2 linked regions of the Adhaeribacter radiodurans genome follow. The protein of the gene in region 2 interacts with the protein of the main gene of each other region in a pairwise test. Links are inferred from orthologs where the notes say so. Each region holds a gene or a part of one and is shown on either strand. Other genes may lie near its edges.

Region 1 (5,295 bases), 3.1 Mb from region 2 along the record:
CACAGAAATCGTTGAAAACAATTTCATTTTCTTCGAGTTGGGCGTTTACAGCTGGCCATTCTTGTAAGGCTACCGTACAAGCTTTCACGAAGAACGACATAAAGCCCAGGTTCACTTCAAATTTTTCTTTGAACTTGTCTTTGTACTTTGCCCGGATGTCCATAATCGGCTTCATATCTACTTCGTTAAAAGTAGTCAGCATGGCCGTTTCGTTTTTAACCGCTACTAACCGACGGGCTACCGTTTTCCGTAAGCTCGACATCCGTTCACGACGCTGATTACGGTTACCCGAAGTGGCCGGCGCAGAAGCTGGTTGCGAAGTTGCTGGCTTTGAAGCAGGAGCAACAGGCTGTGCTTGTGGCGCCGCAGCAGGTTTAGCCTGCGCACCTACGGCATCTTCTTTCGTAATGCGGCCATCCCGGCCAGAGCCAACCACATCCGTTGCATTAATACCTTTTTCAGCTAATATTTTACCAGCAGCCGGCGAAGGAGTGCCACTAGCATAGGTTTGAGCTCCCCCGTTAGAGGCCGCAGCGGCTTGCGCGGACTGGGATGCAGGTGCGCTGGCCGGAGCAGCTGGAGCACCGGAAACAGCACCTGTAGTACTTTCGATGGTACAAATAACGGAACCAACCGGTACAGTTTCACCTTCCGGGGCTACAATGTGTAAAGTACCGGCAACTTCGGCGGGTAATTCAAAAGTAGCTTTGTCGGATTCCAATTCGCAAATAACTTCGTCGAGAGCAACTACTTCACCATCTTTTTTAAGCCATTTAGAAATAGTTACTTCAGTAATAGATTCGCCTACGGTAGGAATTTTAATTTCTTTGGAACCGCCAGCGGCTGTAGCTGCGGCATTGCCTACCTGCGGGTTATTATTAGTTGACACTGGATTGTATGAGCTGTCGGCTACCGGAGCTTTTTCGGCGGCAGGTGTACTCTGCGGATCCGTAATGGTTTTGGCTTCGGCGGGTTGTGGTTCTGCTACTGCACCGCCGTAACCAGAGCCACTGCCTTTACTTTCGGCGCTGGCCCCACCGGTGGTAGTACCCGTACCGTTGCTGCTACCGCCCTCCTCGATGCTACATAGTACCGTACCAATCGGAATGGTTTCGCCTTCGGCTACTATAATGCGCAATATACCGGCTCCTTCAGCTGGTAGCTCAAAGGTGGCTTTATCCGACTCCAGTTCACAAATAACTTCGTCCATTGCTACTTGGTCGCCGTCTTTTTTTAGCCATTTGGCAATAGTTACTTCGGTTATCGACTCGCCCACCACGGGCACTTTTACTTCCAATGACATATATCTTTGAGTTATGAGTTAAAAGTTAAGAGTTATGAGTTAAAAGTATACAATTAGAAATAAGGTTTATAAGATAAATTTAAAAATTTAAACCTACTTACTTTTTACCTCTTTCCAACTCTTAACTTTTAACTTATAACTCTTAACTAAATACTACTAAATCGCGAATGCTTTTTCGATAAGCTCGCGTTGTTCTTTGTTATGGATTTTAAGATAACCAGTAGCTGGCGATGAACTAGCTTTACGGGCAATAACATCCTGCAAAATATTTTTGAAGCGTAAAGCCCGTAAAATATACGCCCAGTAACCCATGTTAGATGGTTCTTCCTGTGCCCAGTATACCTTCGGATTATTGTATTTACTTAATTCGGCTTCCAGTTGCAAGTGCGGGAACGGATGCAATTGCTCCAGGCGAATAACAGCTACATCTTTTCGATTGTTTTTTTGCTGCTCATCAAATAAATCGTAATAGAATTTACCGGAACACATAATTACTTTGGTTACCTCGCTCGCTTCGGCATACGTATCGCCAATTACTTCTTTAAAAGAACCAGATGTAAATTCAGATACCGGCGACACGGCTAACGGATGACGCAGCATGGATTTTGGGGCCATGTTAATTAACGGCTTCCGGAATGGCAACGCTAATTGGCGACGCAGCACGTGGAAGAAGTTAGCCGGTAAAGTAATGTTGGTTACAAAAATATTGTATTCGGCAGCTAGCTGTAAAAATCTTTCCGGGCGGGCATTGGAGTGTTCCGGACCTTGGCCTTCGTAACCGTGCGGCAATAACATTACCACACCGTTCATCCGTTGCCATTTAGACTCGGAAGGCGTAATAAATTGGTCGATCATTACCTGGGCGCCGTTGGCAAAATCACCGAATTGTGCTTCCCAGATTGCTAAAGCGTTAGGGTTGGCCATGGCATAACCAAATTCAAAGCCTAATGCCCCGTATTCCGAAAGCAAGGAGTTGTAAATTCGCATTTTCTCCTGGTTTTCGTCGATGTAATTTAAGCTGTTATAACCTGAATTGGTTTCAGCATCGTGCAATACAGCGTGCCGGTGCGAGAAAGTACCGCGCTGTACATCTTGTCCGCCTAATCGTACAATCTTATTTTCCAGCAATAGCGATCCGTAAGCCAGTAATTCAGCCGCAGCCCAGTTCAGGGTTTTGGTGTTAAAGAACATGTCCTGCCGTTCTTTTAGCAATTTTTCAATCTGCTTTAAAGGTTTAAAACCTTCCGGAATAGTAGAAAGTGCTTTACCTACTTTTTCTACTACTTCCTGGCTAATACTGGTATCCGGCGATTTGTCAAAATCTTCGGGAGTTGAGCGGCGTAATACCTGCCATTCTTTTTCCAGTACCTGGTAATTGTAAGGTAATGGTTTTTGTTTTACTAAATTCAAACGGTCTTGCAGTAAATCACGGAACTCTTTGTCCATGTTTTCGGCTAGTTGCGCGTTTACTTCGCCCCGGTTAATTAATACTTTATTATAAATTTCCCGCGGATTCGGGTGCTTGGAAATCAGGTTATATAATTGCGGCTGCGTGAACTTAGGCTCGTCGCTTTCGTTGTGCCCATGACGGCGGTAACAAACCATATCCACAAAAATATCCGCGTGGAAACGCTGGCGGTATTCGGTAGCAACCTGTACGGCGTAAACTACAGCTTCCGGATCGTCGCCGTTTACGTGTAATACCGGGGCATCAATAATTTTAGCTACGTCTGTTGAGTAAATAGAGGAACGGGCATCTTCAAAATCGGTAGTAAAACCAACCTGATTATTAATTACAAAGTGAATAGTACCTCCGGTTTTATAACCTTCCAGTTGCGACATTTGAGTTACTTCGTACACAATGCCTTGACCAGCCAGAGCTGCATCCCCGTGAATTAAAATAGGCAGGATTTTATCGTAATCGTTTTTGTACATGCTGTCAATTTTAGCCCGTACAAAACCTTCTACCACTGGGTTAACTGCCTCTAAGTGCGAGGGGTTAGGCGCCAGTTTTAAATTTACTTTTTTGCCCGACACCGTAGTTACCTCGCTGGAATAACCCATGTGGTATTTTACATCGCCATCGCCCATGGTTAAATCCGGTACGGCAGTACCTTCAAACTCACTAAATATTTGCTCGTAAGTTTTTCCCAGGGTGTTAGCCAGCACGTTTAAACGGCCGCGGTGGGCCATCCCAATCATTACTTCTTCTACGCCCAGTTCAGAGGCTTTATCAATAATGGCATCCAAAGCCGGAATGGTAGTTTCGCCGCCTTCCAGAGAAAAACGTTTCTGACCTAAAAATTTAGTGTGCAAAAAGTTTTCGAAAACAACAGCTTCGTTTAACTTTTTCAGAATCCGCTTTTTGTGCTCCAGAGGTGGATCAAAATTTAAAAATTCTTTCTCAATCTTATCCCGGAACCAATCCAGTACTTCCGGGTCGCGGATGTACATGTATTCAAATCCGATAGTTTCGGTATAAATCTTATTCAGTGCTGTAATAATGTCGCGCAGCGAAGAAGCGCCAATACCAATAGCTTCTCCGGCCTGAAAAACAATATCCAGATCGGCTTCGGATAAACCAAAATCTTTTAAATCCAATAAAGCTTTCCGGTCTTTGCGCGGACGAACCGGGTTTGTTTTAGAAAGCAGGTGCGCCCGGCTCCGGTAAGCCTGAATCAGGTTACGTACTTTTAACTCCCGGTCAATGTCGGAAGTGGAAGCTGCCGGTGCAGGAGCGGTTTTGCTGGAACCATTAGCAGATGGAGCGTTATGTCCATTTTCTGACGTATATTTAACGGAGAAATCGTACCCCTCAAAAAACTTACGCCAGCCAAAATCTACTGATTCTGGGTCTTGTTGATAGGCTTTATACAACTCATCAATGTACGATGCGTCTGCATTAGCAATATACGAGAAACTACTCATGAATACTGGTTATTATTAAACGGTTTTCAAATGTAAATACTTTACTTAAATTCAAAAAATTCGTATTCGCATAAACGAATATATCTGTAAAACAATCAAGTAAATGCATTAGTGCAGTTTTGCTCTTAAATGTAGCAGACACTAATTACTTTGATACTTAAAAATTGTATTTGCAACATCTACGGGCTTATACGAAATATAGCAGTCAAGATGAATATTTTAGCGGTAAAATTTGATGATTTTTTTCTAACAAACAACAGGTTTCAGGTAATTTCATAAGGTTGTTCATTGAATAATTTTTAATAAAATATTTATTAAATTTTAATTCGCCGACCTTGATTTACTATTAAAATGTATGCCGTTGACCATCTGTTAATTCCCAAACAAAATTTATCTTACGAAAAAATTAATTTTAAATCGTATGAAAAGAGAATATTTTCAAATTCTGTTTTTAATAAGTGCTTTTTGCTTATTGAGTTGCAATAAAAATCAAAAAGAACAAACCAATAATCAGCAAGCAACTACGGCAAATCAAGACCAAGCCAGCAATACTAACTCAGTAACTCCAATTCACAAACGTTTAGGGAAGTATGTGCAGGTAAAACTTACTTCAGATTTAAACGGATTATCTGCCAAGGAAAAACAAATGCTGCCCTTGCTGATAGAAATTGCCCAGATAATGGATGACCTTTTTTGGTACGAAGCTTATGGCAACCGTGACTCTTTGTTAACCGTCGTGAAAGATGGGGCTACCCATAAATTTGTAGAAATAAATTATGGACCTTGGGACCGGCTGGAAAACAATGCCCCCTTTATACCGGGTGTAGGCCCTAAACCTGAAACAGCCAACTTCTACCCGAAGGATATAACCAAAGCCGAATTTGAAAAAGCTAATCTGAAAGATAAAAAAAGCCACTACACTTTTCTGCGCCGCGATGCGCAGGGAAAATTAATAACGGTGCCTTATCATGTGCAATTTAAAACCCAAGTAGAAAAAGCGGCGTCTCTGCTACGTGAAGCCGCTGGTTTAGCAGAAGATGCCGGTTTAAAGAAATACCTGGCTT
Region 2 (4,799 bases):
ATAAAACCGGTTAAAGCAAAATGTTTTAAAGTCATTTAATTGTAAACTTAAGATGGAGAAAAAATAGAAAACATGCCTTTTATGGTTATCTCCTATTAAACTGAAAAAATACTTTTTTAATATACGAAAATGATTAAAATAGATTTACCGCATTTTTAACGGCGGGTACCATTAGTTTCAAGCCATTGATAGCCAATTAGTAAATCGGTACGCGTTCCCGGCGGGCGGTAATAAACGAGTACGTCGTAATTATTACGGGTTTGAAAATGGCTACCTTCAAAATAAACTTCGTTAGCTTTTTGAGGCTGATTAGCCGCTTGCAGCGCAAAGGAATAATTATAATAACCTTGTTTTAACAATATTTTACCAGCGTACTGTTGCGCAGCCGGCACGTAAGTTAATTTATATTCCGGATCTAATTTCCAATCGCTCAATTGGCCAAAGACATAAACATCACCGGGTACCGGATCGGGAGCAGCCAAGGAAAAATTAACCAGTACATAATCCGGATCGCCGGTATTGGTGCTGCCAAACCGCCGGTTTTCGTAAACTATTTTTCCGTTTATATCCACATCCTGCGAATAAACGTCGCGGGAGCGGTTTTTCTCCGGGTAAAGTTTTATTTCAACAGGATTTGCTTCCAAGCTAACGGTTTCTACATTAAAACCCCGACCGCGCAAATTGCGATCATCAAAACCGCGGTATTCTTTTAACCCCGGAAAACTGTTAGTACCATTAAACAAGGTGTATTCTAATCGTTTTTGGGTATCGTGCACGAAAGAGGGCCGCAAATTAGTTTTGGCATTATCCCACCGTCCGTTTTGGCGCAATACTACTTTAATTTCCTGAGATGGATTTACCACCGGGTAGTCGGGGTATAGTATATTAAAATCGATTTGTTGATTAGTGGCGCGTTCCTCCGTTCCTACTGGTAAAACTGATCTGGCGGCGACTGTCACCCTGTTTTCGTAGACCATCATACGGCGGGTAATAATAGGATTACCACTCCGGTCGCTGACTACTACCAGGTAATTACCGGGCAATTTCACGCGGGGTAATTGAAACCGGTAATGGAAATACGGTACTTTGGTATTGTAAGAAGAGAGTGCGTCAGTAATATAAAACTCATTAAACTCATCAATAAACTGAATCTGGGTTAAGCGCGCCTCTGCCCAGTCGATGTTGCAGTAAACAAATTTAACCGTAAACCGTTGCTGGGGGGTATTTAACTGGTCAAACTCCAGCATAACCGGGTCTGTCTGCGTAATAGGAACCACCGGGGCATTAAAAACTTCTTCGGCGTTTCCGGTTTGTACATAGAACTGCACCGACTTTATGGTTGGATCATACACAAAATCCTCGTAGCGGAGTCCAGTAGAGCCGGAATATTCTGATTTACCGGAAGTAGTACCCGAGGTAGCAGTAGTTTGCTCTACAGGAACACAGGAAGTTGCCCAATATAAAGAGCTAAAAAGAACGGAAAATAAAAAAAGTTGGTGTCTATTCATTATTAAGCGTAAAGGTAATAAAACGAATATACACCAACTTCTGGTTTATTTTATCAGAAATTTTTTACTTGATTTTCGAGTTCATCAATTGCCAGCAAGAATTCTTCCCATTGGGTATTTTTAAGTTCCAGTTGCTTTTTAATAGAATCGAACTGCTGGGTAGCTTCCTGTAATTGAGTAGGATTACCGTAAATATTTGGATCAGCGAGTTGTTTTTCCAAATTGGCTTGTTTGGTTTCCAAGTCACTGATTTGATTTTCTACTTCTTTTAACTGCTGGTTTAATTTTTTAAGATCCTGCTGCAAAGCGGCAGTGTTGGCCGATGTAGTTGAAGTTTTAATTGGTTCCGGCTTAGTTGCGGTGGGCTTTTCTATTTTATCTCCCGTTTTCCGGTTGTTCTTATCGCGTTGTTCCTGCCAATATTCGTATTCGTGGTAAGTGCCGGGGTATTGTTTTAGCTGATAATCTTCGATGTACCAAATCTTATTTGCCACATTTTCGACGAAGTAACGGTCGTGGGAAATTACCACAAAAGTACCTTCGTACTGTTCCAAAGCCTGGATCAGAATATTAACCGATTGCATATCCAAGTGGTTGGTAGGCTCATCGAGCAGCAAAAAATTAGCTTCCGAAATAAGGGTTTTAGCTAAAGCAACCCGCGATTTTTCTCCTCCGGATAATACTTTTATTTTTTTAAATACTGCATCACCCGTAAACAAGAAAGAACCTAATATGCCGCGTAATTCCATTTCGTTACGCTTGCTACCAGCTTCTATCAGTTCTTGAAGAATTTCGTTATCTACGTGTAAAGATTCTAACTGGTGCTGCGCGTAAAAAGACATAATTACATTGTGCCCGAGTTGGCGCTTGCCATTAATTGCTTCATCGCCGGCAATAATGCGTAAAAGCGTAGATTTACCTTTACCGTTAGCCCCAATTAAAGCAATTTTATCGCCCCGTTCAATGTTTACGTGCGTGTCCCGGAAAATAACCTTGTCGCCGTAGCTTTTGCTCATGTGTTCCAGGCGTAGAATATGACGGCCTGGTTGTACGTTAAACTGAAATTTAAAATTTACTTTTGGTGCATCGCTGGCTACATCTTCAATCCGTTCTAATTTATCGAGCATTTTCGCGCGGCTCTGGGCTTGTTTGGCTTTCGAGGCTTTGGCTTTAAACCGCTCAATAAACCGCTCGGCCTGCCGTATTTGAGATTGCTGGTTTTCAAAAGCGCCTTTCTGGATTTCGTTGCGAAGTTCTTTTTCTTCGAGGTAAAAAGAGTAATTACCCGCGTATAAGTTTAATTTTTGCTGCGCTACTTCAACGGTGGTATTAGTAGTTTTATCTAAAAATTCCCGGTCGTGGGAAACAATTATAACCGATCCTTCATAGTTTTCCAGATAATTTTCGAGCCATTTAATCGAAGGTAAATCCAGGTGGTTAGTAGGCTCATCTAACAGCAGCAAAGATGGTTTTTGCAATAAAATTTTAGCCAACATTACCCGCATGCGCCAGCCACCCGAAAAAGTTTTTAGGGGTTTTTGCAAATCCTCGGTGCTAAAACCTAATCCTTCTAAAATTTCTTCGGCTTTATTTTGAATGTTATAGCCGTCTAAGGCTTCAAATTGCTCCTGCAGTTTGGCTAAAACATCTACCAGTTCGTCGCGGTAGTCTGTTTCAAATTCGTGTAAAACGTCCTCGATCTTCTTTTGCAACACCAAGGCTTCTTCAAAAGCCTGCATAGCTACCAGTAATATACTATCCTCTGTTTGGTACGACAATAAGTCCTGATTTAAAAAGCCCAAAGTAGTTTCGCGACTCATCTGGATGGTTCCATTATCAGGCTTATACTCCCCTACCAACACGCGCAGCAGCGTAGATTTACCCGTACCATTTAGGCCAATTAACCCAATTTTATCTTTCGGTTTAATGTGTAAATTGGCATCTTCGTAGAGGGTGCGGCTACCAAAATGAAAATCGAGATTATTAATAGAAATCATGAATTGTAGAAATAAAAAACGCAAAGGTAAGTAAGGCTACAGCAAGTTGCAAGTCTAAAGAATATAAGCTCAGAAGGTTAAAAAGTTCTAAAGTTGAAACTTACAAATTTTGCGTCCTTCTTAGGAGATTTACTTAGTGATTAAACAAAAACAAAATGTAAAAACTACGTGGTTTAGTAACTTTCTATTTTATTCTATCTAATAACACTTAAAACTAACACAACGAATGCCTGCTTTCTCTCGTTTGCAGGTTAAAAATAAATGATGGTAGCGGTTGTTTCCTTACTTGATGCGGAGCATTCTAAAATTGTGAACGGGATAATCGACGATCTGGAAAGGATCTTCGGTTTAAGAGGAGTAAAGATTACGGCCGATCCGCATATTACCTGGCTAATTTGTGAAGTAGAGAAGCTGGCACAGTTAAAAACTTACTTAAGCGAAGCTGCCGGGCAAACCAATTCCGTTCGGGTAAAAACTACTGGTTTAGGTATTTTTCCGGGGGAACATCCGGTTGTGTTTGTGCCCGTTATTCGGGCCGATGGTTTTAACCAGGTTCATGCCGAACTATACCGGGGCATCCGGACATTCAGTAGAAATACCATAAATTTTTATGATCCGGATAATTGGGTGCCGCATATCTCCTTGGCGCTCCGCGATACTACCCCTAAAATATTGCCTGAGATAATAAGTTACTTAAATAAACGAACGTATAACTGGGATATTGAACTTAACAATTTTAGTATTTTACGAAGCGAAAACAACCAATTCCGGCAAGATACTACCTACTTGTTTACCTCTAAACCAGTGGTAATTAATTAGAAACGAGAAGCACCTTTCTTGTATTTTTATCCCTTTGAGTATATTTAATAAACTTGTCCCTATTTAATATAATAAGCTGAATTTTCCTCATAATAGCATAGTAACATACAACAGCTTTATAACGTTAAAATTTTAGTATTTTATAAAGAAATACCAAGAATATCTTCTGTTTACTTTATTTGATAGCTTAGCAAAAACAGGAGCATATTTTTATCAACGGATAATTTCTGGTAAATTAAAAATCCACTACCTTTTTCCAGCCTAAGTTCAGCCGTAACTTTTTTAACTTTAATACCGGCACCTGCTACTACCCCTACCTCAAAGTTGCGGGGGTCTGTTATAAGTGGTGCATCTTTAACTTCGTTGTAAGTACTATGTTTTGCTACTGTTTGTACTCGAGTATCTAGATTTAACAATCTGTTGAAGGTAATGCCTGCATTTAGAAAAGGCTGGTAGTTTGGGTTCATCCAGGAAT

The links. Proteins that work in one complex are often made in the same cells at the same time.
Region 1: the proteins of HUW48_RS11000 (region 2) and HUW48_RS22905 interact in binary tests that used the Escherichia coli proteins (3 or more experiments, as listed by UniProt). The link is inferred for Adhaeribacter radiodurans from one-to-one orthologs.

The regions. Positions count from the first base shown.
Region 1 is NZ_CP055153.1:5,751,911-5,757,205, forward strand. The notes cover bases 1,260-4,627. They hold HUW48_RS22905 (2-oxoglutarate dehydrogenase E1 component), read right to left. Parts: upstream 4,232-4,627; coding sequence 1,460-4,231; downstream 1,260-1,459. Other genes in these bases: odhB (2-oxoglutarate dehydrogenase complex dihydrolipoyllysine-residue succinyltransferase), read right to left, coding at 1,260-1,303. Also shown: more of odhB, read right to left, coding at 1-1,259; HUW48_RS22910 (dipeptidyl-peptidase 3 family protein), read left to right, coding at 4,653-5,295. UniProt on the Escherichia coli protein: E1 component of the 2-oxoglutarate dehydrogenase (OGDH) complex which catalyzes the decarboxylation of 2-oxoglutarate, the first step in the conversion of 2-oxoglutarate to succinyl-CoA and CO(2).
Region 2 is NZ_CP055153.1:2,654,171-2,658,969, forward strand. The notes cover bases 1,034-3,905. They hold HUW48_RS11000 (ABC-F family ATP-binding cassette domain-containing protein), read right to left. Parts: upstream 3,506-3,905; coding sequence 1,562-3,505; downstream 1,034-1,561. Other genes in these bases: HUW48_RS10995 (type IX secretion system plug protein), read right to left, coding at 1,034-1,508; HUW48_RS11005 (2'-5' RNA ligase family protein), read left to right, coding at 3,767-3,905. In the rest of the region: HUW48_RS10990 (S8 family peptidase), read right to left, coding at 1-35; more of HUW48_RS10995, read right to left, coding at 156-1,033; more of HUW48_RS11005, read left to right, coding at 3,906-4,324; HUW48_RS11010 (porin family protein), read right to left, coding at 4,495-4,799. UniProt on the Escherichia coli protein: Genetic data indicate it may be involved in ribosome assembly or function.